One region of the Agrobacterium sp. O3.4 genome, then DNA from elsewhere that is predicted to be linked to it. Evidence: riboswitches for the same ligand, from Rfam matches in the RefSeq annotation. Region 1 holds a riboswitch; each other region holds the start of a gene.
What was found. Region 1 has a riboswitch for cobalamin ahead of M0412_RS08345 (CbtB domain-containing protein). Riboswitches for the same ligand answer to the same signal wherever they lie in the genome.

Region 1 (5,901 bases):
TGCCACCAGACCTATCGTCTGAAGAAATAATCCCGAATTTCAAAACGCCGCTTCCCGGCGGCGTTTTTTCACTTTGAAAGACACCTGATCAGCTCGGGTGAGAATGGGGAGAGGGGTATGTCTTCCATTTGGACGAAGCTTGTGGGCGGGGCCGTGATCGCAGCCGTTGCCGGCTACGGCATTTTCGCCTGGGTTACCGCGCCGCAGCGTCAGGCGCCCAGCCATTGGGTCAGCCTCGGCGAGCCGGATCTGGCCAATGGCGAAACGCTGTTCTGGGCGGGTGGCTGCGCAAGCTGTCATGCCGCACCGGATACCACGGGTGACGCGCTGCGGACGCTTGCCGGCGGGCAGCCGCTGAAAAGCCCCTTCGGCACCTTCCACGTTCCCAATATTTCCTCTGATCCGCAGCACGGTATCGGCGGCTGGACGCTGGCGGAATTCGGCGATGCCATGACGCGCGGGGTGGGAAAGAACGGCGAACATCTGTACCCGTCCTTCCCCTACGCCTCCTATGCGCGCATGACGCAGAAGGATGTGAACGACCTCTTCGGTTATCTGAAAACCCTGCCGGCCAGCCAGAATGATGCGCCGGATCACGACCTGCCGTTTCCCTTCAACCTGCGCATGGCGCTCGGCGGCTGGAAGTTCCTGTATTTCGACACCTCCGCCCCGCCGCGTGTCGAGCTTGCCAATGCCAATGCCGAATTGCTGCGCGGCCAATATCTGGTCGAAGGGCCGGGCCATTGCGGCGAATGCCACACCCCGCGCGATGCTCTCGGCGGTTTCCTGAAAGACAAATGGCTGGCCGGCGGCCCCAATCCCGAAGGTGAGGGCCGTATCCCCGATATCACGCCCGGCTCCGAGAGCATCGGTGCCTGGACGGCGGCCGATATTGCCGGCTACCTGGAAACCGGCTTCACCCCGGAATTCGACAGCGTCGGCGGCTCCATGGTCAAGGTGCAGCAGAACATGGCGCATCTGACCGCCGAAGACCGCAATGCGATTGCCGCCTATCTGAAGGCGATCCCGTCTCGGTAGGGAGTTTGAAGCTCCCCTCCGTCATACCGGCCTTGAGCGGGTATGCAGCCAGCCCAAGTCCTTGGGCTGAGGGAGCTTTTTCGCCGTTCAGACGCACGTCGGCTGGATTCCGGCTCAGGGCCGGAATGACGGGAGAGTGTTTTTTCGTTCCGGTTTCTCTTCCCAATCTAAAACCCACAGCAATGGGCTAAACTCCACGATGACGTCGAGTGAGATGCTGCCGGCGATGCCAAGATCTCGCTGCCATTGACTCCCGCACCCACCCGGCAGATAACATCTGCGTGATGGTTCCTTCCGGGCGTTCCGGAAGGTGAAAAGGGAACACGATAGGGAGAAATCCTCATTCGTGGCTGCCCCCGCAACTGTGAGCGGAGAGCCTGAAACGAAATGCCACTGGCAAGCCATCTCGCCCCCATTCAAGGCGAGGGCGATGCCGGGAAGGTGTTTCAGGTTTTGACCCGCAAGCCAGGAGACCTGCCATCGCGGAAATGTCCATGCCGGCGGGGTGTCCGGAAGAGCGGAATGTCAGGGTCGTCGGTTCGGTACCCCTGTTTCAGTCTCGTATCCCCGTGGTGAAGTGTATCATATGCAGCTGCGCGGCTATTTGCCGTTCGGCTGTATCTTATGGCGCGGGGTCGCGCCGGGAGAGGGGTCACCATGTCCATCCAGCAGAATACGGCGAATGCTGCCGTTTCCGCAAAAACGGGCAGCTTCGCGCAATCGCTGACGGCGATCGTGCTTGGCCTGTTCGTAGTCGGTTTTGTCGGCTTTTCGCATGTGGAAGCCGTTCACAATGCCGCGCATGACACACGTCATGCCAATGCCTTCCCCTGCCATTGAGGGGAAACGGCATGTCATTTTTTCGCAATATCGTTTTTACCGCCGTTCTCGTCGGTATCGTTGGCGGTTTGGCCGTCTCGGCCATGCAGGCTTTCGGCACCACGCCGCTCATCCTTCAGGCGGAAACCTTTGAAAGTGCCGGCGGCGAAGCAACCCACAGCCATGATGCGGCAGCACCCGGCGCTGCGGTTCCCGCCCATGAGCATAATGACGAGGCCTGGGCTCCGGCCGATGGTTTCGAGCGCACCGCCTATACCGTTGCCGCCAATGTGCTGACGGCCATCGGTTACGCGCTTGTTCTGACCGGTCTCATCTCGCTGCGTGGCACCGATGCCGGCTGGCGCGAAGGTCTTCTGTGGGGCGTTGCCGGTTTTGCCGCCGTCATGCTCGCACCGATGATCGGCCTGCCGCCGGAATTGCCGGGAAGCCCGGCCGCAGCACTTGAGGCACGGCAGATCTGGTGGCTCTCGACGGTTATCGCAACCGCGGGCGGCATTGCGCTGATCGCGTTTCGCCGCGAGCCCTGGGCCATCGTTCTGGCTCTGGTGCTGATCGTCGCACCGCATGTGGTGGGCGCACCGCTGCCGCCGGAAGGCGAACATGCGCTGGCGCCGCTGCCGCTGGAACGGCAGTTCATTGTTGCCGCCACCATCACCAGCTTCGTTTTCTGGGCGCTGCTTGGAACATTGAGCGCGTTTTTCCTGAAACGCTTCCAGTCGGCTTGAAACCATGCAGGACGCAGCGGAGTGGAGTGACGAACTCGATGCGCTGCGTTTTGCCGTTCCCGGTCACGGCGCTTTCTGCGCCGTGCACCGCCTTGCCTTCAAGGCCGCTCTGGGTAAAAGTCCCGATCGTGATGCGGCGCTTGCCTATTTTCAAGACCACGAAGCTGCCTTTGCCGCTGCGGCACTCGCCAAGATCAAACGCTCAAACTTGCCCGCCGGCCGCAGCCTGCATTTGAACAGCCGCGATATCCGCCGCGCGATTGCCGGCGAGGGGCTGGAGTTTGCGGCGCGTGTGTGCCGGGTGCTTGATCGAGAATAGCGCAGGATGATTTGCGAGAGGCATCTTCTCCTCGACCGTCATGCCGGACTTGATCCGGCATCCAGCCGACGCGCGTCTGCGCGGCGGGAGAAATCCTTTCAGCCCAAGGACTTGGGCTGGCTGGATACCGGCTCAGGGCCGGTATCACGGAGAGAGGGCGGAATAAGGCTCTGCGCCTTACCGGTGCTCCGCCGCGAAAATTCCAAGTTCCGCCTCGGCTTCCGGACCAAAGAGGCCGAGGTTTTTCAGAATTTCCACCGCAAAGCTGACCGGTGCGCTGCCGGCGGCCGTGATGACGCCGCCATCGCTGACCGCCTTTGGCTGGTCGCGATAAAGACCGTCGCCACGATAGGCCGGATAGGTCTTGTGCGAGGCGAGCGAATTGCCGGTATGGGCGACATGGTTCAGGATACCCGTGCCCGCCAGCGCACTTGCCGCCGCACAGATACCGGCAACCAGCCGGTCCTTTTCGCGAAAGCGCTGCACCAGCCCGCCAAGATCGGCGGCCGTGCCCTTTTCCCAGCTGAGACCGCCGGGAATGACGAGCGCATCGATGTTATCAGGATCAAGCGCGTCATAGGAGGTTTCGGGCGTTACATTTAGCCCGCCCATCGACGTTACCGGCCGCCCGTCCGGGGTGGCATGAACGATCTCGACGCCGAGATAGCTGCGTGCCGCCGCCGCAAGCAGCGCCGGTTCCCAGTCCGCAAAATCCTGCGCCAGCGCAATGGCGATCCGTGTCATGGCCGTCTCCGTCGGTTGTGATCAGGCGATGGACTGCATGTAGCGCATGCCGGTGACCGGACGCGGCGCGAAATCCATGTTTTCGTAGAAACGATGTGCCGCCACATTGCCGGTCGTGGCGCTGACGGAAAGATAATCGCAACCCAGCCGCTTGGCGATATCGCGGGCGCGGGAAACCAGATGCTGGCCCGTGCCGTGGCCGCGATGGCCGTCACGCACGAAGAGATGGTGCAGTTCAAGCCCGCGCCGGCCTTCCTGCGCCCTGTAGAGCGGCAGAAGCAGCGCGTAGCCGATCAGCGCGCCATCGGCTTCGGCGACAAGACCATGCACCCAGGGCAGGGGGCCGAACAGGTCGCGCTCAAGCTTGGCCGGCGTGATCGCCGCCGCATCGCCGTGGTAGGAGGCAAGCAGCGTGATCATCTCGTTAAGCTCGGGCAAATCCGTTTTGCGGGCGCCGCGAATGATGACGACGGGCGGTCTTTCCAGTGTAAGGGAGCTATCTTCGGTCATTTTTTCGGTCCTTTGGTCTTATCTGTGCCGTCAGGACGTTTGAAAACAACAAAGCCGCCTGACGGCGGCTTGTTGACAATATGATCTGTCGAGCCGCCCTTAAAGGTAGGCCCAAAAGTACGAGCAGGAGATGGGTGCGCGTTCGTTGATCATGTCATTGCAATGCGCCCGAATCCGTAATCTGTCAAGCGGCTTCAATTTGCAATCGTGCGATTGCTGAAACAATCGCATCTTCCATCCCGGCATCACCGGTGGAATGCCCCGCTCCACCTATGGCAATCAGTTCGCTTCCCGGCCATGCGGCGGCAAGTTCGTAAGCGGTGACGGGCGGTCCCTGCAGGTCGCGCATGCCCTGGATGAGCATGCCGGGAATGCCGGCGAGCAGGCCGGCATTGCGTAGAAGCACACCGTCCTCCAGCCAGGCCGCATGGTGGAAATAATGGGCGCATAGACGGGCGCGGGTCAGGATATAATCGCCGTCGCGCCATTTTTCCGGAAAGGCCGAGCTGGCCTCCGCACTGATCGAGCCCGCCTCCCACAAATGCCATTCAAGCGCCGCCATCCGGCGGATGGCGGGGTCAGGATCGTTTAAAAGCTGCAGATACGCGCCGACGGGATCTTCCTTCGGCAGATGATCCGGGATAGCTGTGATGAAACGCTGCCACTGTTGCGGCAGAAACATCGCCAGCCCCTTGTAAAGCCAGTCGATCTCCTTTTGCCGTGTGGTAGTGACGCCGGCCAGCACCATCGCGCGCACCCGCTCCGGGTGGCACTGCGCATAGGCCAGCGCGAGTGTGGCACCCCAGGAGCTGCCATAAACCAGCCAGTCATCCAACGAAAGCGCGCAGCGGACGGCCTCCATGTCGTCGATCAGGTGATGCGTGGTGTTATGCGCCAGGCTCTCACTAGCATTCGGCGTGCTTTTGCCACAGCCGCGCTGGTCGAACTGGATGATGCGGTAATGGGCGGGATCGAAATAGCGTCTGGCCGTCGCCGAAAGCCCCGAGCCGGGGCCGCCATGCAGCAGGATCGCCGGCCTTCCCGCCGGATTGCCGGCAATCGTCACATGCAGCCGGTGGCCTTCTGAAACCTCAAGAAAAACAGTCTCGAACGGAGTGATTTCGGGAAATATTTCGGCCATCCGGCATCCCTTCTTCAAGCAGGAGAGAGCGCATACAGGGCGCGGATGACAGTGGAATGTCAGCCCTGTTCCGGGTCGGCCCTAGTGTTCGCCGCCGCACATGCCGTGGTCGGAGAGCGCACGGATAACGTAGCAATCCTCGATCGAATGGCCATCGCAATGGGCGACGATGCGTTCCAGCTCGTGCTCCAGTTTCCTGAGCTTGGCGATTTTTTCGCGCACATCGGCCAGATGTTCGGCGGCGATGCGATCCGCTCCCTCGCACGGCATCTGCCGGTGCTGGCTGAGCGCGATCAGCTCGCGGATGGCATCGATGTTCAGCCCGAGATCGCGCGCGTGGCGGATGAAGGCCAGCCTTTCGAGGTCGGATTTTTCATAACGGCGCTGGTTGCCATCGGAACGATCCGCCTCGCGGATGAGGCCCATCTGCTCGTAATAACGGATCGTCGGCACCTTGACGCCGGTGCGTTTCGACAGTTCACCAATGGACAGCATGGCTTTCTCCATATCGCGGACGTGGCAGAGTGCTTCCGCCGCTCATCATCCGATGCTCTAGTCTCTAGAGATATGGCTTTTTTGCCTGC
Region 2 (5,901 bases), 760 kb from region 1:
GATCCATTCCAGCGCCACGACGAGCACGATGGAGGCGACCGTCAGATTGGCAAGCGTATAGGCCGCGGCCGAAAGCTTCGAAAGGCTCCTTGTCCATGCAGGCGAAAAGACGAAACCAGCCTTTTCGGAAGCCGTTGTTTTTGGCGCCGAATCTCTCAAACTCATACTCCGGTATTGCAGGCGTCCGCCCAATCCGGGGAGATGAATCAGGCGTCGCAAAAGTGTCATGTAACTGTCACATAAGCGCGATGAACGCGACATGAACTTTGCGGAGGATGGCTGGAACGGTGATAACCTTAGCGTGAACGTAGCCGTGGCGCATCGCCCATGCGGTGGTATGCAATTGCCGCGTTGCGGAGCGGCCACGGGCGCGGTATTGAAATGGCATGAGCGACAGACACGATATCCAGAACCATCTCCGGATTGCCGTCGGGCAGTTCAATCCCACCGTTGGCGACGTGGCGGGCAATCTCGCCAGGGCGCGTGAGGCAAGGGCCGATGCGGCAACGCAGGGCGCCGATCTTCTGCTTCTGACCGAGCTGTTCATTTCAGGTTATCCGCCTGAGGATCTGGTGCTGAAGCCGGCTTTCCTGAAAGCCTGCCTGAAGGCTGTGGAAGAACTGGCGGCAGACACCGCCGATGGCGGACCGGGTGTCGTCATCGGTTTTCCACGCCAGGGCGAGACGGGCCGGCACAATTCGGTGGCGCTTTTGGATGGCGGCAAGATCATTGCGCTGCGCGACAAGATTGACCTGCCCAATTACGGCGAGTTCGACGAGAAGCGGGTTTTCGCCGAAGGATCGATTTCCGGCCCCTATAATTTCCGCCGTGTGCGGATCGGCATTCCGATCTGCGAGGAAATCTGGAACGACATGGGCGTGTGCGAGACGCTGGCCGAGAGCGGTGCGGAAATCCTGCTGGTGCCGAACGGGTCGCCCTATTATCGCGGCAAGCTGGATGTGCGCCATCAGGTGGCGCTCAGGCAGGTGATCGAGAGCGGCCTGCCGCTCGTCTTCGCCAACCAGCTGGGCGGGCAGGACGAGCTGGTGTTTGACGGCGCAAGCTTTGGCTTCAATGCCGACAAGACGCTTGCTTTCCAGATGAGCCAGTTCGAGGCCACACTTGCCGTTACTGATTGGAAACGCACGGCTGATGGCTGGCATTGCGAGAGCGGGCCATTCTCGAAAATACCAGAGGGCGAGGAGGCGGATTACCGCGCCTGCATGCTGGGCTTTCGCGACTACGTGAACAAGAACGGCTTCAAGAGCGTGGTTCTCGGCCTTTCCGGCGGCATCGATTCGGCGATTTGCGCCGCACTGGCCGTTGACGCGCTGGGCGAGGAGCGGGTGCGCTGCATCATGCTGCCTTACCGTTATACCTCGGAAGAATCGCTGAAAGACGCCGCCGATTGCGCGAAAGCGCTGGGCTGCCGTTACGATATCGTGCCGATCATCGAGCCGGTGGAAGGTTTCCTTTCGGCGCTTTCCGATCTCTTCGAGGGCACGGAAGAGGGCATTACCGAGGAAAACCTGCAGAGCCGCACGCGCGGCACCATTTTGATGGCCGTCTCGAACAAGTTCGGCTCGATGGTGGTGACGACGGGCAACAAGTCGGAAATGTCGGTGGGTTACGCCACGCTTTATGGCGACATGAATGGTGGTTTCAACCCCATCAAGGACCTCTACAAGATGCAGGTCTATGCCATTTCCAGCTGGCGCAACGCCCATGTGCCGCCGGGTGCGCTCGGCCCTTCCGGCGAGGTCATCCCCGCCAATATCATTTCCAAGGCGCCATCGGCCGAATTGCGCCCCAACCAGACCGACCAGGATTCGCTGCCGCCTTATCCGGTGCTGGACGATATTCTCGAATGCCTCGTCGAGAAGGAAATGTCGGTCGAGGAAATTCTGGCGCGCGGCCATGATGTGGTGACCGTGCACCGGGTGGAGCATCTGCTCTATCTCGCCGAATACAAGCGCCGGCAATCGGCACCGGGTGTGAAGATCACCAAGAAGAACTTTGGGCGTGACCGGCGTTATCCGATCACCAACCGGTTCCGGGATCGGTGATTAAGGCGGTTTCCGGAGGGGGGCCTTTAACGCTGGTCCGGTGTCATCCAGAGTAATTGCCTGTGAGACGGTGCGGCATATTTCTTCTCCCCGCCGGGGAGAAGGTGGCCCGAAGGGTCGGATGAGGGGGCACCATTGCCGTATATCACGACCCTTGCCCCCTCATCCCGCTGCCGCGACCTTCTCCCCCTCGGGGAGAAGAAACAAGCGGCATGCGCTCAGTCCGCGATGGGGGTTCATGAATGGCGCAGAGAAAACCCCGCGCCACTCTTCACTCACCTCAAATAACCTGCCCCACATCGATACGGTTGCCGTCAGGATCTTCAAACACGAAGGCCCTGAGGCCATAATCCTTGTCCTGCAGAGCCTTGATGATGCGCAGCCCATGGCTTTTGCAAATCTCATGCAGCGTATCGACATCGCTGACCATCATATGCGCCACGTTGAAGGGCGCTGCCTTATGGGTGGGCTGCAATGTCAGGTGCAATTCGGCATTGCCCTGTTTGAGGATCATGAAGCCGACGGGAGTGCCGTTTTCGAAGGTTTTTGTGAAGCCCAGCACACCGACATAAAAGTCATGGGCCTTTTCGATATTCTTGACAGGAAGCATTGCGGCGATCCGCCCGAAGCGGATGCCGTGATCGGCGATGGTATTCATCGCGGAACCTCGGATCTGGGAGAAACGGGAAGGGTTACGGGCGGTGCCGGAACGCTGGCGTTTTTTCCGATTTGAATTTGCAGGACGGTGCCTGCGGCCATAGGATCATAATCACCATGGCGGCGAAAGCAAACGGAATGTCTGCGTCCGCCAACGATCAGAGCCAGACTATCGACAGCCCCGGGAGGCAGCATGCGCAGTTCCATCGAAATCTTCAACATCCGCACCCGGCAGATGCGGGTGGTGTGGCAGACGCCGGAGCTGTTCGAGGCGCCGAACTGGTCGCCGGATGGCAAATATCTGCTGTTGAACAGCGAGGGGTTGCTCTATCGCCTGTCCCCATCCGGTGATGCTTCACCGGAGAAGGTCGATACCGGCTTTGCGACGCAATGCAACAACGACCACGGCATTTCGCCTGATGGTTCGCTGTATGCCATTTCCGACAAGGTGAAATTCGGCAAGAGCGCCATTTATCTTCTGCCATCGGCGGGCGGTGCGCCAAGGCTGATGACGAAGAACCTTCCTTCCTATTGGCATGGCTGGGCGCCGGACGGGAAGAGTTTCGCATATTGCGGCATTCGCGATCAGGTCTTCGACATCTATTCCATGGATATCGACAGCGGCATCGAGACGCGTCTGACCCATGGTGAGGGCCGCAATGACGGGCCGGATTATTCGCCTGATGGTGCGTGGGTCTATTTTAATTCCAGCCGCACCGGGCTGATGCAGATCTGGCGGGTGCGGGTGGATGGCTCCGCTGTGGAGCGCATCACTGACAGTTCCTATGGTGACTGGTTTCCGCACCCGTCTCCCAAAGGGGACAAGGTGGTGTTCGTCTCCTATGACGGCGACGTTTTCGACCATCCGCGTGATCTCGATGTGCGCGTGCGGCTGATGGATATGGATGGCGGCAATGTCGAAACGCTGTTTGAGCTTTTCGGCGGGCAGGGCACGATGAACTCGCCCAACTGGTCGCCGGACGGTGATGAATTCGCTTATGTGCGTTACTTCCCTGTGGCGTAATGCGATTTGGCTTTCGTTAAGGTCACATTGCCGCACCGGCCTCGCGATACTTGCATTCGCAAGCCTTCTTGCTCATAGCTTCCTCAGTCAGGTGCCCGCCCTTGTGGCGGGAGAATCGGGAATCCGGTGAGAAACCGGAACGTGCCCAGCGCTGTGAGGCGGATGCCCTTTTCAAAAAGCCACTGAAGTCATTCGGGAAGGCGAAGAGGGCGGATGAAGCCGAGTCAGAAGACCGGCCTGGCAGGATAGACCGAACCGCGCGGACGGCGGCAGGTTGCTGAAGAGGCGCGTCGTGCATGCGAAAACCGGCATGGTTTCGGCATCCGCGCGCCCGCATTGTTGGGGTTAAACGATGCCGACCGACCCGTCCGCTGGCAATCCATTGCAAACCGATCCATTCGACCATGCGCTTTCGCCTGCCCAGCCATTCTCCGGTGCGGAGCGCGAGGCGATCTACCGCGCCATCGAGACGCGTCGCGACGTGCGCGACCAGTTCCTGCCTGATCCGCTGCCGGAGGAGCTTGTCGAGCGTCTCCTGAAGGCGGCGCATTCGGCTCCCTCTGTCGGTTTCATGCAGCCGTGGAATTTCACGCTCGTCACCGATGGGGCCGTGCGCCAGGCCGCCTTTGTGGCCTTCAGCCGGGCCAATGAAGAGGCGGCGGCGATGTTTACGGGCGAGCAGCAGGCGCTTTATCGCAGTCTCAAGCTCGAAGGCATCCGCAAGGCGCCGCTCAGCATCTGCGTGACCTGCGATCCAACACGCGGTGGCGAGGTGGTGCTGGGGCGCACCCACAATCCGCGCACGGATGTCTATTCCACAGTCTGCGCCATCCAGAACCTCTGGCTTGCCGCCCGCGCCGAAGGCATCGGCGTCGGCTGGGTCAGTATTTTCCACGACAGCGATATTCGCACCATTCTTGATATCCCTGAGCACATCGAAATTGTCGCCTGGCTGTGCCTCGGGCGCGTCAATACGCTTTATACCGAACCGGAACTGGCGGTGAAGGGCTGGCGCCAGCGTGTGCCGCTGGAGGAGCTGGTGTTTCGCAATCGCTGGGGTGGGCGGTAAGGCACTGATAACGGTCTGCGGATGAAGTGAAGCGTTGCCGCTTTTTCTTCTCCCTGGGGAGAAGGTGGCCCGAAGGGTCCGATGAGGGGGCCAGCTCACCGAATATCGCTGACGTTGCCCCCTCATCCCGCTGCCGCGGACTTCTCCCCCTCGGGGAGAAGAAACTTGTGGCACCCGCCCGGTCCTAACCGCCGGCTTACTGCGCGACGGGGAACCCCGTCGCCGTTTTGATCTGCTTTGCGGCAAGCCCGGCCCCGGTTCTGGGGAAGTGCCGTCGCAAGGCGGTGCTGCGCGTTTCTTCTCCCCAAGGGGGAGAAGGTGGCCCGAAGGGTCGGATGAGGGGGCTAGCTCACCGAATATCGCTGACGTTGCCACCTCATCCCGCTGTCGCGGACTTCTCCCCCTCGGGGAGAAGAAACAAGGGTCGGGCGCTCGCTCACGACACATATCACTGCTGCGGTTGAATGCCCTTCAGTGCCGGGTTCTTCAGGTCGATGCGGCCCGTCTGGTCCGGCAGGAATTTCGGGCCGATGACGCGGACTTTTGCGTCGTTCGGATCATAATCGCGTTCGGGAACCGGTTGCTCCGGCGGTTTTGCCGCCTGTTGCTGTTCGGCCGGTTCCTTCGGCTTGTCGCCCTGCGGTGACGGAATGGTGGTGATGCCGGAATAGGGCTTTTCGGCCTGTGGCCGGGCGGCCTCTTCCTGCTTCTGCATGTCCTCGTGATAGGCGGCCATGTTGCAGGCGCAGCCGGGCGCTTTCGTAGACGCGTTGCGATAGGCGAAGGCGGTGGGCAGGTCCCTGTAGGGTTTGCCGGTTTCGGCCGAGACCATATCGGAGGTTTCCTGATCCGTCATGGAGTGGAAATAAAGCTCGGTCTGCGTGCCCGGGCACATTTTCTGGCATTGCTCCGCCTGGGCGCGGAAATCGAGCGGCGAGGCATTGGAGGCGATCGGGAAAAACGAGCCGTCGCAGGTGCGTACGCAAAGGGTGCGCAGTCCGCCCTCGGCGGCGGCATTGGGGTAAGGCGACAGGCCCGTCCGTCCCGGCTCACGGTCGCCCTGGCGGAAAGCATCGGGATAACGG
Region 3 (5,901 bases), 570 kb from region 1:
TTTGACCGACCTCCGCCTGTTTCTTCACGTGGTCGAGGCGGAAAGTATTACGCAGGGAGCAGACCGCACGGGTATGGCCTTGCCATCGGCGAGCGCGCGTATTCGCGGCATGGAAGAAATGAGCGGCGTATCGCTTCTCGATCGTGGCGCCCGCGGGGTCAAAGCGACGCCGGCGGGGGATGCTCTGGCCCATCATGCCCGTATCGTGCTCGGGCAGATGGAGCAGATGAGGGGTGATCTGCAGCTTTATGCGCGGGGTCTGCGGGGGCAGGTCCGGATATTTTCGGGGCGGGCGGCAATGGCGCATCTTCCCGGCGCCCTTCGCCGATATCTCGTGGATCACCCGACCATCGACATAGACCTCGAAGAGCGCCAGAGTCCCGATGTGGTTGCAGCCGTTGCCGCCGGGCAAGCGGATCTCGGCATTGCGGCGGACACGACCGATACGGGAACGCTGGAAACACGGCCTTTCGAGATCGACAGGCTTGTTCTGATCACACCTGCCAGCCATCCACTCGCGGACCGGGATATGGTGACGTTCGCGGAGCTTCTCGACGAACCCTTTGTCGGCCTTCCGACGGAAAGTGCGCTTCAGGGGCATCTGGCAACCCATGCGGCGCGCGAGGGCCGGCCGTTCAAACTGCGTATCCGTCTGGATAGTTTCGAAGATATCTGCGCCATGGTCAGCAGCGGTGTCGGGCTTGCCATCGTGCCGGAGGTTTATGCCTTGAGGTACCAGGCCGAATTGCCCTTCAGGACAGTCTCGATCTCCGATGTCTGGGCGCGCCGTCATCTGCTTATCTGTGCTCGAAGTTTTGCGGGACTTCCCGTACATGCCCGCGCCGTGGTCCATTATCTGACGGCGTTGAAAGGCTAGGTCGCCTGTCTTTCGGCGATTTGACCCACAGACATCAAACATTGTGGTTTCGCGTCCCGCCAGTCTCTCAGCCAATTCCTTAGAGGAGAGCCTTGACGGCCAGGTATCTGTCATGCTTAACGTTACTTTATAACGTAACATGATTATAAAGCTTTGTTGCGTGGAAATCAGACTACCCGTGCAGGCGGTTGACAGTGACCGGCGGCAGTGTAGGGTCGCTCCGTCATGGTTCTTTCGCCGCCCGGCGGAAGCTAAGAGGGAATCCGGTTAAATTCCGGAGCTGTCCCGCAACTGTAAGCGGTGAGCCGATCGCCCACGATGTCACTGGCAGCGATGCCGGGAAGACAGGTGAGACGGCCTCGACCCGCAAGCCAGGAGACCTGCCTGACATCATGTAATTCCGTGGTCGGGGGGTGCCATGGGAATGATGGCTGTTTCCGGTCTTCTGCCGGAGACCCGTCATTTTCGACGCCGCCTCGTGAATGAGGCAATGTGACAGATAGTACCCATCCCACCCATCGCGAGCCTTCCGTGCCGGACGCGGTGCTGCTTGTCGCCAAGTCGGCCTTTGCCGCCGCGCCTCATCAGGACATGCAGCGGCTGGCAATGCAGGCCGAAGGGCTTTGCGGCGCTCAGACCGTTCGCATCGCCTTCACGGAGCAGGGAACACCGTCACTCCATGAAGCGCTGTTCGAGCTGATCGATGAGGATGTCGGCCATGTCCTGATCGTTCCGCTGATGCTGCCGCTCGAGCCCAGTTTTCACAACTGGATGACCAAGACATTGAAACGATGGCGGGCAGGCGACCTCCGGCCATGGCCGTCCCTTTCCATAACAGCAAGTCCCACATCGAGCAGCCTGATGGCGCGCCTGCTCGAAGATCTGGCCGAAACGGCGCAGGCGCTTGACCTTTCAGGGCCTGTTCGCCCGGCAGGTGAAGGATCGCTGGTCCCGGCGCAGAAGCGTCGTGTGCTCGTCTGCCAGGGGGCGCCATGCAACTCGGCGGGTGCGGATGTGATCTGGGGTCATCTGCGCAACCAGCAGGAACGGCAGAAACTTCGGGTAACGGGAGAGGGGACCATGACCGCCAAGTCCACCTGTCTTGGCCCCTGCAACCTTGCGCCTGTCCTGCAGGTCTTTCCCGAGGGCACCTATTATGGCGGCGTCACGGAAGAGGCAGTCGATCGCATCGTTGCCGAACATCTGCTGGGTGGCCGCGTCGTTGACGATTTCGCCTACCACCCGACCGGCCGCAAACAGCGGCTTCGTAATCTGTCCGAATAGCATGAGAGGAAATAGAATGTCGGCAAAGAGCTTTTCACGTCTGGCCGCGGCCGCGCTTGCGGCCTTGATCACGGGTGTGGGCGCCAGCGCTCTCGCCACCGAGCCGTTGCGCGTTGGCGCCACCTACATCACGAGCGGTCTCGACCCGGCAAAGGGATCGAACGGCTGGGCGCTTGTCAGCCATGGCGTGGGTGAAAACCTCTTCACCGTCGATCGGGAAGGGCGGCTTGTGCCCGGTCTCGCCGAAAAAGCGGAACGCACCGGCGATCTCAGCTGGAAAGTGACGCTGAAACCGGGCCGCGCCTTTTCCGATGGTTCCCCTGTGACGGCGGCTGCGCTTGCCGCCGGTTTCGACCACACATTTGCGACTAACAAGGCGGCGCTGGCAACGGGTGGAAAACTGGATTTCGAGGCGGCCGATGACCTGACACTGACGATTACCACGGAGAAGCCGGTGGCTTTTCTTCAGGCGCTTTTCGCCGAATGGCCGCTGATCGCCTACAAGCCTGCAACCGACGGTAAGGCGCTGTTCACCGGGCCGTATCAGATTGCGGATTTCAAGGCGGATACGTTACTGACGCTTACGCCGAACACCCATTTTGCCGATGCGGATGCCCGTTCCCCGGTTGATTTTCGCAGGTTCGGCGATGCGCAAAGCATGACACTGGCGCTGGAGGCGGGTGAACTGGACCTTGCTTTCGGATTGCCTTCGGAAGTCGTAAGCCGTCTGAAAACCAATCCGGATCTGACGATCAAGTCTTTCCCTGTCGGTTATCAATATCTCGCTTTCCTGAACACAACGAGGCCGGTTACCGCCGATATCAAGGTACGCCAGGCGCTCGATCTCGGCTTCGACCGCAGGGAACTGGCCGCCGCCATCAATGGTGGTGAACCCGCGACCGGCGCTTATGCCGCCTATTTCCCCTTTGCCGGGAAAGAGCAGCGACAGACCGATCTTGTGAAGGCCGAAGCGCTTCTCGACGAAGCCGGCTGGACGAAGAACGGGGCAGGGAAGCGTGAGAAGGACGGCACGCCGCTGCGCCTTCTCGCCATTACCTATCCGCAGCGCCCGGACCTCGTCACCATGCTGCCGGTGGTGAAGGCGCAGCTTGCCAGAATAGGTATCGAACTCGACACGAAGGTCGTTGAAAATATCCAGGACGTGGCTGCTGCCGGTGAATTCGACATCGCGCTCTGGGCGCAGCATACCGCACCGAACGGAGACCCGGCCTTCTTCCTCAATTCGATGCTGCGCAGCGGTGCCTCGCTCAATTATGCGAAATACGCCTCGCCTGAATTCGATGTCATTCTCGATCGTTTCGCGACGGCTGGCGAGGCCAGCGAACGTGCAACGATCGCGCTTGATGCGCAGGCAAAGCTGTTTACCGACGTTCCTGCATCCTTCCTGGTTTCGCCGGTCTGGTATGTCGGCGTTTCGAAGCGGCTGCAGAACTACGAGCCCTGGGGTTCCGACTATTATGTCCTGCGCGGCGATATAGGCGAAGCGCGGTAAGGTCAGATGCAATTGCTCCGGTTCGGCATATATTCCGTGGTGGGAATGGTTGCGCTTTCATTCGCATCCTTCACGCTCATCGCATGGATGCCCGCCGATCCGGTGCAGATTGCCATTCGGGTGTGGAACCTGACGGCCACGAGTGAAACCGTTGCAGCGCTGCGGGAAGGGTGGGGGCTCGATCGCCCGCTCATCCTGCGTTATCTGCACTGGCTCGTGGATTTCGTGACCGGCGACTGGGGACGATCCTTCCGCACCGGCGAATCCGTCTTTGCGGAATTTATCGAACGTCTGCCTCTCTCGCTCATGCTCGGTATTTCCGGCCTTCTCCTCGCCATTGCCGTCGCCGTACCGCTCGGTTTCAGCGCTGCGGCGCGGCCAGGCGGCATTGCTGATCGTGCCAGCCGGGCATTTTCGGTGTTTGTGCAGGCTGTTCCCGGTTTCTGGCTGGGGCTTGTCCTGCTCTGGGTTCTCGGCGTCCAGCTGCGCTGGATCCGTCCGTTCGGAACCGACATAACGGCAATCGTTCTGCCCGTCATCCTGATCGCCTGCCATTCGGCCGCCGTCTTTGCTCGCATCTACCGCCGCGACATGATCGAGACCACCCGACAGCCGTATTTTCGCACCGCTCTCGCCAAGGGGCTTTCGCACCGGCAGGCGCTCTGGCGTCACGCGCATCGTGGCGCGTTTTATGCCCTGCTTTCGGCGGTGCGCTCGGAGGCGGGGTGGGTGATCGGTTCGACGGCGACCATGGAAATCCTCTTCAATCTTCCCGGCATCAGCCAGTTTCTCGTGCAAAGCATCGCGGTGCGCGACCAGATGGTGCTGCAGGCCTATGTGATGGTCATCGCGCTTTGGCTGCTCTTCATGAACCTGATCGTGCAGCTGTTTCAACGTCTTCTGGATCCACGGCTCGCCTGATGCTCCGGTATTTCGCACTTGCCGTTCTGGCCCTTTTCCTGCTTCTGAGCGCCATCTGGCAGCCATATGATCCTGACGCCGTGGATATCCTGGCCCGCCATTCCGGTATGACGGCGCAGCACCTGCTGGGTACCGATCATCTCGGCCGCGATCTTCTTTCGCGCCTCATGGCGGGCGGATGGCGCACCGCGCTTGTGCTGTTATCGGTCGGCACCATCGCCTTTACCGGCGGCACCTTGCTCGGCGCCGGCGCTGCGGTGCTGGGTGGCTGGCAGGAGAGGGTGGTGCTGCGCTGTTGCGAATTCTTCATCACCGTTCCGACGCTCATCATCGCCCTGACGGCGGCGGCGATTTTTGGGCTTACACCGATGACGGCCGGGCTGGCGCTTGGTCTTGCCGGCATTGGTCCGACGGCTCTGCTTGCCCATTCCCTCAGCCGGCGCGTGCTTGGGCAACCCTTTGTCCATGCCGCACAGGCGCTGGGCGTTCCGCCCTTGCGGATGGTCCTGCGCCATCTTCTGCCGAATATCCTGCCGCTGATGATAACCCATACCGGAAATCAGGTGGGTTTTGCCGTCACCGCCTATGCCTCGCTGGCCTTTATCGGGCTTGGCGCGGACCCTTCCAAACCGGACTGGGGCTCGATGTTGTTCGAGTATCGCGTTTTCATCTTCGATCATCCAAGCCTGATGATCTGGCCCGGCATCGCAATCGCCATCACGGTTGCGACGCTCAATACCGTATTCGACACATCCGACTGATCATTTTGCCGGAACTCGCAGATGCAACACACAAAGGACGACACGATGGATGGCGGCAATTTCGATCTCAAGGAGGAAATCCGCGACTATTGGTCCAAAAGATCTGAGACCTTCGATCTTGCTTTCGGACATAAAATCTCAGCCGGTCCGGAAGCCGAGGCATGGCAGAAACCGATCCGCGAGCTGATCGGCGCGGAACCGAAACGGGTCCTTGAACTGGCCTGCGGCACCGGCGAGGTGACGCGGCTGATCCATGATCTCGGCCACGATGTTACGGCGCTCGATTTTTCAGAGGCGATGCTGGCTGTGGCACGCGCCAAACATGCCGGTAAACCGAGGCTGCGTTTCATCATGGCGGATGCCGAAAACACCATGGAGCCCGACGCATCCTATGACGCAATCATCTGCAGGCATCTGGTCTGGACTTTGACGCAACCCGAACAGACGTTCCACGAATGGTTCAGGCTTCTCCGTCCGGGCGGCCGGCTTCTGTTTTTCGACGGCGATTGGGCGACGCCGAAACCGACCGGACGCATTGCGAGACT
Region 4 (5,901 bases), on a different contig from region 1:
AGCCGCAAGACCAGTTGCAAGGCTGCCCATATTCGCCCTTCCCCCTTCACGGAAAAAGGAAAGGGCAGAGGCCAGTATCTGCCTGTCCACGGTCGAGGCCGCTTCGAGCTTTTCGTCCCTGTCGCTGCACTCGCCCGGTAATAGCAGAAGCTTGATGCCGCGCCGTCGGGCCATCATGGTAAGCTGATCGACGCCGTAGCGCCATCGATCAGCTCCACCGAGAATCCGGATAAGGATAACACGGGCATGCTCCGCCGTCTTTTCGATCCACAGATCGACCGACATGGGGTGCCGAAGCTCGGAGAGGTTGGCGGCGGAGAGCGACGGGAGCGCATCTCCAGCCTGCCGCCACGCCCTTTCCAGCCCGGCAAGATCGCTTGCCGAAAAAGACAGCATCACCACATCCGAACGGGGCTGGTTGAGATCAACCGGCTCGATCAGATCGTCCAGGGACGAGGATGTGGTGGCGAGAATATGCATCTAAGGCATTCCCAGTAAAAGTCCGTAGCGGTCAGGCTGCCAGCATCTGCTCGATCTTTTCGCGGTTGATGCCCTTTTCACCAATGATAACGAGCCGGCTGCGGCGTTCTTCACCCGCCGCCCATGGGCGATCATAATAGTGATTGACGCGGCTGCCGACAGCCTGCACCTGCAGGCGCATCGGCTTTGCGGAAACTTCGATGAAACCCTTGATGCGCAGGACATTTTCCGCAGCCGCCGTCTCGGCGATGCGGGCTGCCAGCGCCTCCGGGTCACTCACGGCCGGCAGGTCGATGACGAAGCTGTCGAAATCGTCGTGTTCATGGTCGAACGCGCCATCGTGATGGGTACGGCGGTTTTCGATATCCTCTTCCACCGCAAGGCCAAGGCCGATCAGCACGGCGGGATCAATGGCGCCATTCGACGCGACGACAATCTTCGCCGCCCTCGGCAGATGTTCGAGCACATGAGCCTTCGCCTTCTCGAGACCGGCATCATCGAGAAGATCAGCCTTGGTCAGCACGATGAGATCGGCGCAGGCGACCTGATCCTCGAAAACTTCCTCTACCGGATCATCGTGATCGAGCGCCTCGTCATTGGCCCGCTGGGCGGCAAGTGCTTCCATGTCGTGGGCAACCTGTCCCTCGGCAAGGGCTGCGCCATCCACCACGGCCACCACGGCATCCACTGTCACGCGGCTCTTGATCGCCGGCCACTGGAAGGCCTGCACCAGCGGCTTCGGCAGTGCGAGGCCGGACGTTTCGATGAGGATATGCTCCACCTTCGGCTGGCGGCTGAGGATTTGTTCGATAGCGGGCTGGAAATCATCCGCCACCGTGCAGCAGATGCAGCCATTGGCCAGTTCAACGATGTTTTCTTCCGGGCAGCTTTCAATGCCGCAGCCCTTGAGAATTTCGCCATCGATGCCGATATCGCCGAATTCATTGACGATGATGGCAAGCCGCTTGCCATCCAGCTTTTCGAGAAGGCCGCGCAGCAGCGTGGTTTTTCCGGCCCCCAGAAAGCCGGTGACGATGGTGCAGGGAACGCGGTCCAGAAGGGTGCTCATGATCTCTCCTCGGTAAAATTGAATGGGGGAATGCGCGCCACCATGCCGCGCTTCAATGGTTCGGGGCGGCCGCGCCAGGGCATCAGGCCGTCTGCGGAGGCGGCCAGCATATGCGCGCCTGTCAGCAGGTCTTCCGCGTCATTGGGCGTCAGCCCGCCAAACACATAGGACCAGCCGTCGGCGCCACGAAGCACGGCGCTGAGGCTGCGCTTGCAATTGGCAAGGCAACTGACGGAGCGAACAACGACACCGGATGCTTCCGCCTTCGCGATGACGGCTTCGGCGAGACGCAAACCGGCGCGTGGTTCGGCATTGGGATCGGCTTCATCGCGACAGCTTCGGCAAACGAAGACCACCACACCGGAGGCCGTGTCAGCCTGCGTGTCTCCGCCTGCACATGAAGATGTCGCTGAAATATCCAAACCGTTTCGCTTCCCGCGCCTTTAAAAAAATCGTCGGGGTGCTGACATCGAAAACGGCATGCGCAGATGCGCAAACCCAATATTCGATCTGACCGACTGACCGGAGCACCCCGCCCGACAGACGTTTTTCTGAAACGGCAGGTCTCCTGGCTTGCGGCTTCAAAACACCCGGACACCGCCTTCCCGAACCCATCTTCAAGGGTCCAGTGGCTTTACGGTGCAGGCTTACCGCTTACAGTTGCGGGGGCAGCCACGGAATGACCCATTGTCCGGGTGGAACCGTGTTCCCTCTTAGCTTTTCCCGTTGCCGGGAAAAGACCGTCAGTCCGCTACCATTAGGCTGAACGAGGGGGAGGGTCAATGCCGTGGCCTGCCCCTCACGCATTGCCGGGTGCGGCAAATTGGGTATAGTCGCCGCTCCGAATGGCAGGGGCATCGGTCCCGCACCGCAGGATGAGAAGGAAAACGCGATGACGCGCGACATCAGCGATAACGAAGCCGAACGCCACCGGCAGAAAATGGTCAACCGCAAGACGGTTCAGGATGCCGAAGTTGCGGCAAAGACCATCGAAAAAGGTCTGCTGATGATCAATACCGGCCCGGGCAAAGGCAAGTCCACGGCGGCCTTCGGCCTTGCTTTGCGCATGCTCGGCACCGGGCGGCGGGTCGGCGTCGTGCAGTTCATCAAGGGCGCATGGTCGACGGGCGAACAACAGGCTCTGACGCTTTTCGGCGACAAGGTTGTCTGGCGCACCATGGGCGAGGGTTTCACGTGGGACACGCAGGATCTGAAACGCGATGTTGCCGCAGCCACAAAGGCCTGGGAAGAAGCCAAGGTCCTGATGGCCGACGAAACCATCGGCCTCCTGATCCTCGACGAACTGAACATCGCGCTACGTTACGACTACCTGCCGCTGGAAGAGGTCGTTGAAACCCTGTCCAGTCGCAGGCCCGATCTGCATGTCATCGTCACCGGCCGCAATGCCAAGCAACCGCTGATCGACGCTGCCGACATGGTGACGGATATGACCCTGGTGAAACACCACTTCAAGGCGGGCGTGAAGGCGCAGGCCGGGATAGAATTCTGACATGACCGCACGGGTGCTGATGTTTCAGGGAACCGGCTCGGACGTCGGCAAATCGCTGATGGTGGCCGGCCTTGCCCGGGCATTCACCCGGCGCGGCCTGTCGGTGATGCCGTTCAAACCGCAGAACATGTCTAACAACGCGGCGGTAACCGCCGATGGCGGCGAGATCGGCCGTGCCCAGGCGCTGCAGGCGCGGGCGGCGGGTGTACCACTCTCCGTTCACATGAACCCGGTACTCCTGAAACCCCAGAGCGAGACCGGCGCACAGGTGGTGGTGCAGGGCAAGATCTTCGGCAATGCCAAAGCTGCGGATTATCAGCACATGAAGGCCGGGCTGATGCCGCGTGTGCTGGAAAGCTTTGAGCACCTGAAACAACAGGCCGATCTGGTGCTGGTGGAGGGGGCGGGCAGCGCGTCTGAAATCAACCTGCGCGCCAATGATATCGCCAATATGGGTTTCGCCCGCGCAGCCGACGCTCCCGTCATCCTGATCGGTGATATCGACCGTGGCGGCGTCATCGCCAGCCTCGTCGGTACCAAAGCCGTACTCGAAAGCGATGACGCGGCAATGATAGCGGGCTTCATCGTCAACCGCTTTCGCGGCGATCCCACATTGTTTTCCGACGGCATGCGGATGATCGCGGAAAAAACCGGCTGGGCCTCCATCGGGCTTCTGCCGCATTTTTCCGATGCCGCGAAATTGCCAGCAGAGGATGCGCTCGGTCTTTCCGGCCCTGGCCAGCAGAAACCGGGCGCAAAAATCCGCATCGCGGTGCCAATCCTGCCGCATATCTCCAATTTCGACGATCTCGATCCCCTCGACATGGAACCGGATGTGGAACTGATCCGCATACGGCCGGGCGAGACAATTCCCCCCGACTGCCGGCTGGTGCTGCTTTGTGGTTCGAAATCCACCATCGCCGATCTCGCAGTGCTGAAAAACGCGGGCCTCGATATCGATATCAAGGCCCATGCCCGGCGCGGTGGCTATGTTCTCGGCCTCTGCGGCGGATACCAGATGCTCGGCAAAACCGTTGCCGATCCTGACGGCATAGAAGGACCGCCGGGAACGGTATCAGGGCTTGGCCTGCTGGATGTCGATACGGTTTTGACCGGCTACAAGCGGCTGGTTTCCGTGCGTGGCAGGAGTTTCGACGGAATTGATTTATCCGGCTATGAAATGCATGTTGGCGAAACGACGAGTACTACGGATCGCCAGCGGTTTTCGATGATCGAAGGACATGCCGATGGCGCCATTTCGCCTGACGGCCGCGTCTTCGGCACCTATATTCACGGTCTTTTCGCAGATAACCACCAGCGCAGCGCCTGGCTGAGGCGGCTTGGCGGGCAGCGTTCGGAACTGAATTATGATGCGCAGGTGGAGGCCGTCCTCGACCGTCTTGCCGCGCATATGGAGCAGCATCTCGATCTCGACAGGCTGCTTGCTATAGCGCGATGAGGATTGCCAGAAGCCCGAACAGGCCGATCAGCAACCCGTCGGCGATCCTCGCCAACCGAAGCGCCGTGCGAATATCGCCGGCAACCAGCGTCGCTCTTCCGCCTTCGCCCATGAAACGCGCCTCGATCATCTGCCCGCCATAGGAGCGCGGGCCAGCCAGCGCAAAGCCAAGAGCACCGGCCAGCGCCGCCTCCGGCCAGCCGGCATTGGGAGAACGGTGGTGTCGCGCATCGCGACGGATTGCGGCGATTGCCCCTCGCGGAGAAGCGCCTTTCACGAAAAACGCGGCAATGACGAAAAGGCCGCCGCTTAATCTTGAGGCGGGCAGATTGACCAGATCGTCCAGCCGGGCCGAGGCCCAACCAAAGGCTTCATGGCGTGGCGAACGATGGCCGATCATGCTGTCAGCCGTATTGATCGCCTTGTAAGCCGCACCGCCCGGCAGGCCCAGTGCGCCGAGCCACAGGGCGGGGGCGACGATGCCATCGGAAAAATTCTCGGCCAGACTTTCAATCGCCGCCCGACAGATAGCCGCCTCGTCCAGCTTTTGCGGATCACGACCAACGATCATCGATACCGCCTTGCGGCCACCTTCCACCCCTTCGCGCTCCAGAGCGGTGGCGACAGCTTCCACATGCTGCTCCAGACTTTTCTGAGCCGGAAGAGAAGCGCCGAGGATTGCAACAGCCAACAGGCCGAAGGGCAGGAGAAGCAGAAACGATTGCACAAACCATGCAAGAATGACGGTGAGACCGGCAAAAACAGCCAGTGCCGCCACGCCCGCCGCTTTACGCTGCGAAAATGACGCGCTCTCCCGGTTCCATTTTTTGTCCAGCAGCGCGATAAGCGAACCGACCCACGTGACGGGGTGGCCGATACGGTTGAACAGCCAGTCCGGATAACCGGTCAGGCGTTCGATCACGAGTGACAGGAAAGCGAGAGCAAAGAACATGGGCGAGACAGTACCAGAAAAGGCTCAAGGAGCGATCCGTCACGGCGGCAATCTCGGCAAGGCGCGGCTGATGTTCCCTGAAGCGCCTGAACCTTGGATCGACCTTTCGACCGGGATCAATCCGCACTCCTATCCGCATTCGCCCGTTCCCGCCAGCGCATTTGCCCGCCTGCCGGAACCTGGTGCCGCCGAGGAGTTGAAGCAACTGGCAGCAGCCCATTTTGGCGCGCCGTCCGCCTCGCATATCACGCTTTCACCTGGCACCCAGATGCTGATGCCGTTGCTGGCTCAAATCGCGCTTTCCCGTGGGGCAAAAAGCGGGGCCGTGCTTTCTCCCGCTTATGCGGAACACGCCCGCACCGCGCGCATGGCCGGACTGATTGTGACGGAAGTTGAAAATCTTGGCGACCTGTCGGCTCACGATTACGCGG

Region 2: it holds a riboswitch for cobalamin, as region 1 does, so the genes downstream of both, bluB (5,6-dimethylbenzimidazole synthase) here and M0412_RS08345 (CbtB domain-containing protein) in region 1, are expected to answer to the same signal.
Region 3: it holds a riboswitch for cobalamin, as region 1 does, so the genes downstream of both, M0412_RS05480 ((2Fe-2S) ferredoxin domain-containing protein) here and M0412_RS08345 (CbtB domain-containing protein) in region 1, are expected to answer to the same signal.
Region 4: it holds a riboswitch for cobalamin, as region 1 does, so the genes downstream of both, M0412_RS18545 (DUF1636 family protein) here and M0412_RS08345 (CbtB domain-containing protein) in region 1, are expected to answer to the same signal.

Annotation. Positions count from the first base shown of each region.
Region 1 covers NZ_JALPZP010000001.1:1,711,172-1,717,072, reverse strand. Annotated here, with positions in the region: gene M0412_RS08355 (cytochrome c) at 1-30, shown strand, start outside; gene M0412_RS08350 (cytochrome c) at 118-1,038, shown strand; cobalamin riboswitch at 1,307-1,535, shown strand; gene M0412_RS08345 (CbtB domain-containing protein) at 1,696-1,878, shown strand; gene M0412_RS08340 (CbtA family protein) at 1,890-2,603, shown strand; gene M0412_RS08335 (hypothetical protein) at 2,608-2,922, shown strand; gene M0412_RS08330 (type 1 glutamine amidotransferase family protein) at 3,100-3,666, opposite strand; gene M0412_RS08325 (GNAT family N-acetyltransferase) at 3,688-4,176, opposite strand; gene pip (prolyl aminopeptidase) at 4,361-5,317, opposite strand; gene M0412_RS08315 (helix-turn-helix domain-containing protein) at 5,399-5,812, opposite strand.
Region 2 covers NZ_JALPZP010000001.1:953,496-959,396, forward strand. Annotated here, with positions in the region: gene M0412_RS04625 (LTA synthase family protein) at 1-165, opposite strand, end outside; gene M0412_RS04630 (NAD+ synthase) at 387-2,066, shown strand; gene M0412_RS04635 (glyoxalase superfamily protein) at 2,347-2,724, opposite strand; gene M0412_RS04640 (TolB family protein) at 2,917-3,747, shown strand; cobalamin riboswitch at 3,820-4,003, shown strand; gene bluB (5,6-dimethylbenzimidazole synthase) at 4,100-4,816, shown strand; gene M0412_RS04650 (DUF2865 domain-containing protein) at 5,265-5,901, opposite strand, start outside.
Region 3 covers NZ_JALPZP010000001.1:1,137,477-1,143,377, forward strand. Annotated here, with positions in the region: gene M0412_RS05475 (LysR family transcriptional regulator) at 1-877, shown strand, start outside; cobalamin riboswitch at 1,087-1,280, shown strand; gene M0412_RS05480 ((2Fe-2S) ferredoxin domain-containing protein) at 1,370-2,161, shown strand; gene M0412_RS05485 (ABC transporter substrate-binding protein) at 2,178-3,674, shown strand; gene M0412_RS05490 (ABC transporter permease) at 3,681-4,595, shown strand; gene M0412_RS05495 (ABC transporter permease) at 4,595-5,356, shown strand; gene M0412_RS05500 (class I SAM-dependent methyltransferase) at 5,402-5,901, shown strand, end outside.
Region 4 covers NZ_JALPZP010000003.1:288,424-294,324, forward strand. Annotated here, with positions in the region: gene cobN (cobaltochelatase subunit CobN) at 1-480, opposite strand, end outside; gene cobW (cobalamin biosynthesis protein CobW) at 512-1,549, opposite strand; gene M0412_RS18545 (DUF1636 family protein) at 1,546-1,971, opposite strand; cobalamin riboswitch at 2,090-2,309, opposite strand; gene cobO (cob(I)yrinic acid a,c-diamide adenosyltransferase) at 2,442-3,059, shown strand; gene M0412_RS18555 (cobyric acid synthase) at 3,061-4,518, shown strand; gene cbiB (adenosylcobinamide-phosphate synthase CbiB) at 4,505-5,470, opposite strand; gene cobD (threonine-phosphate decarboxylase CobD) at 5,469-5,901, shown strand, end outside.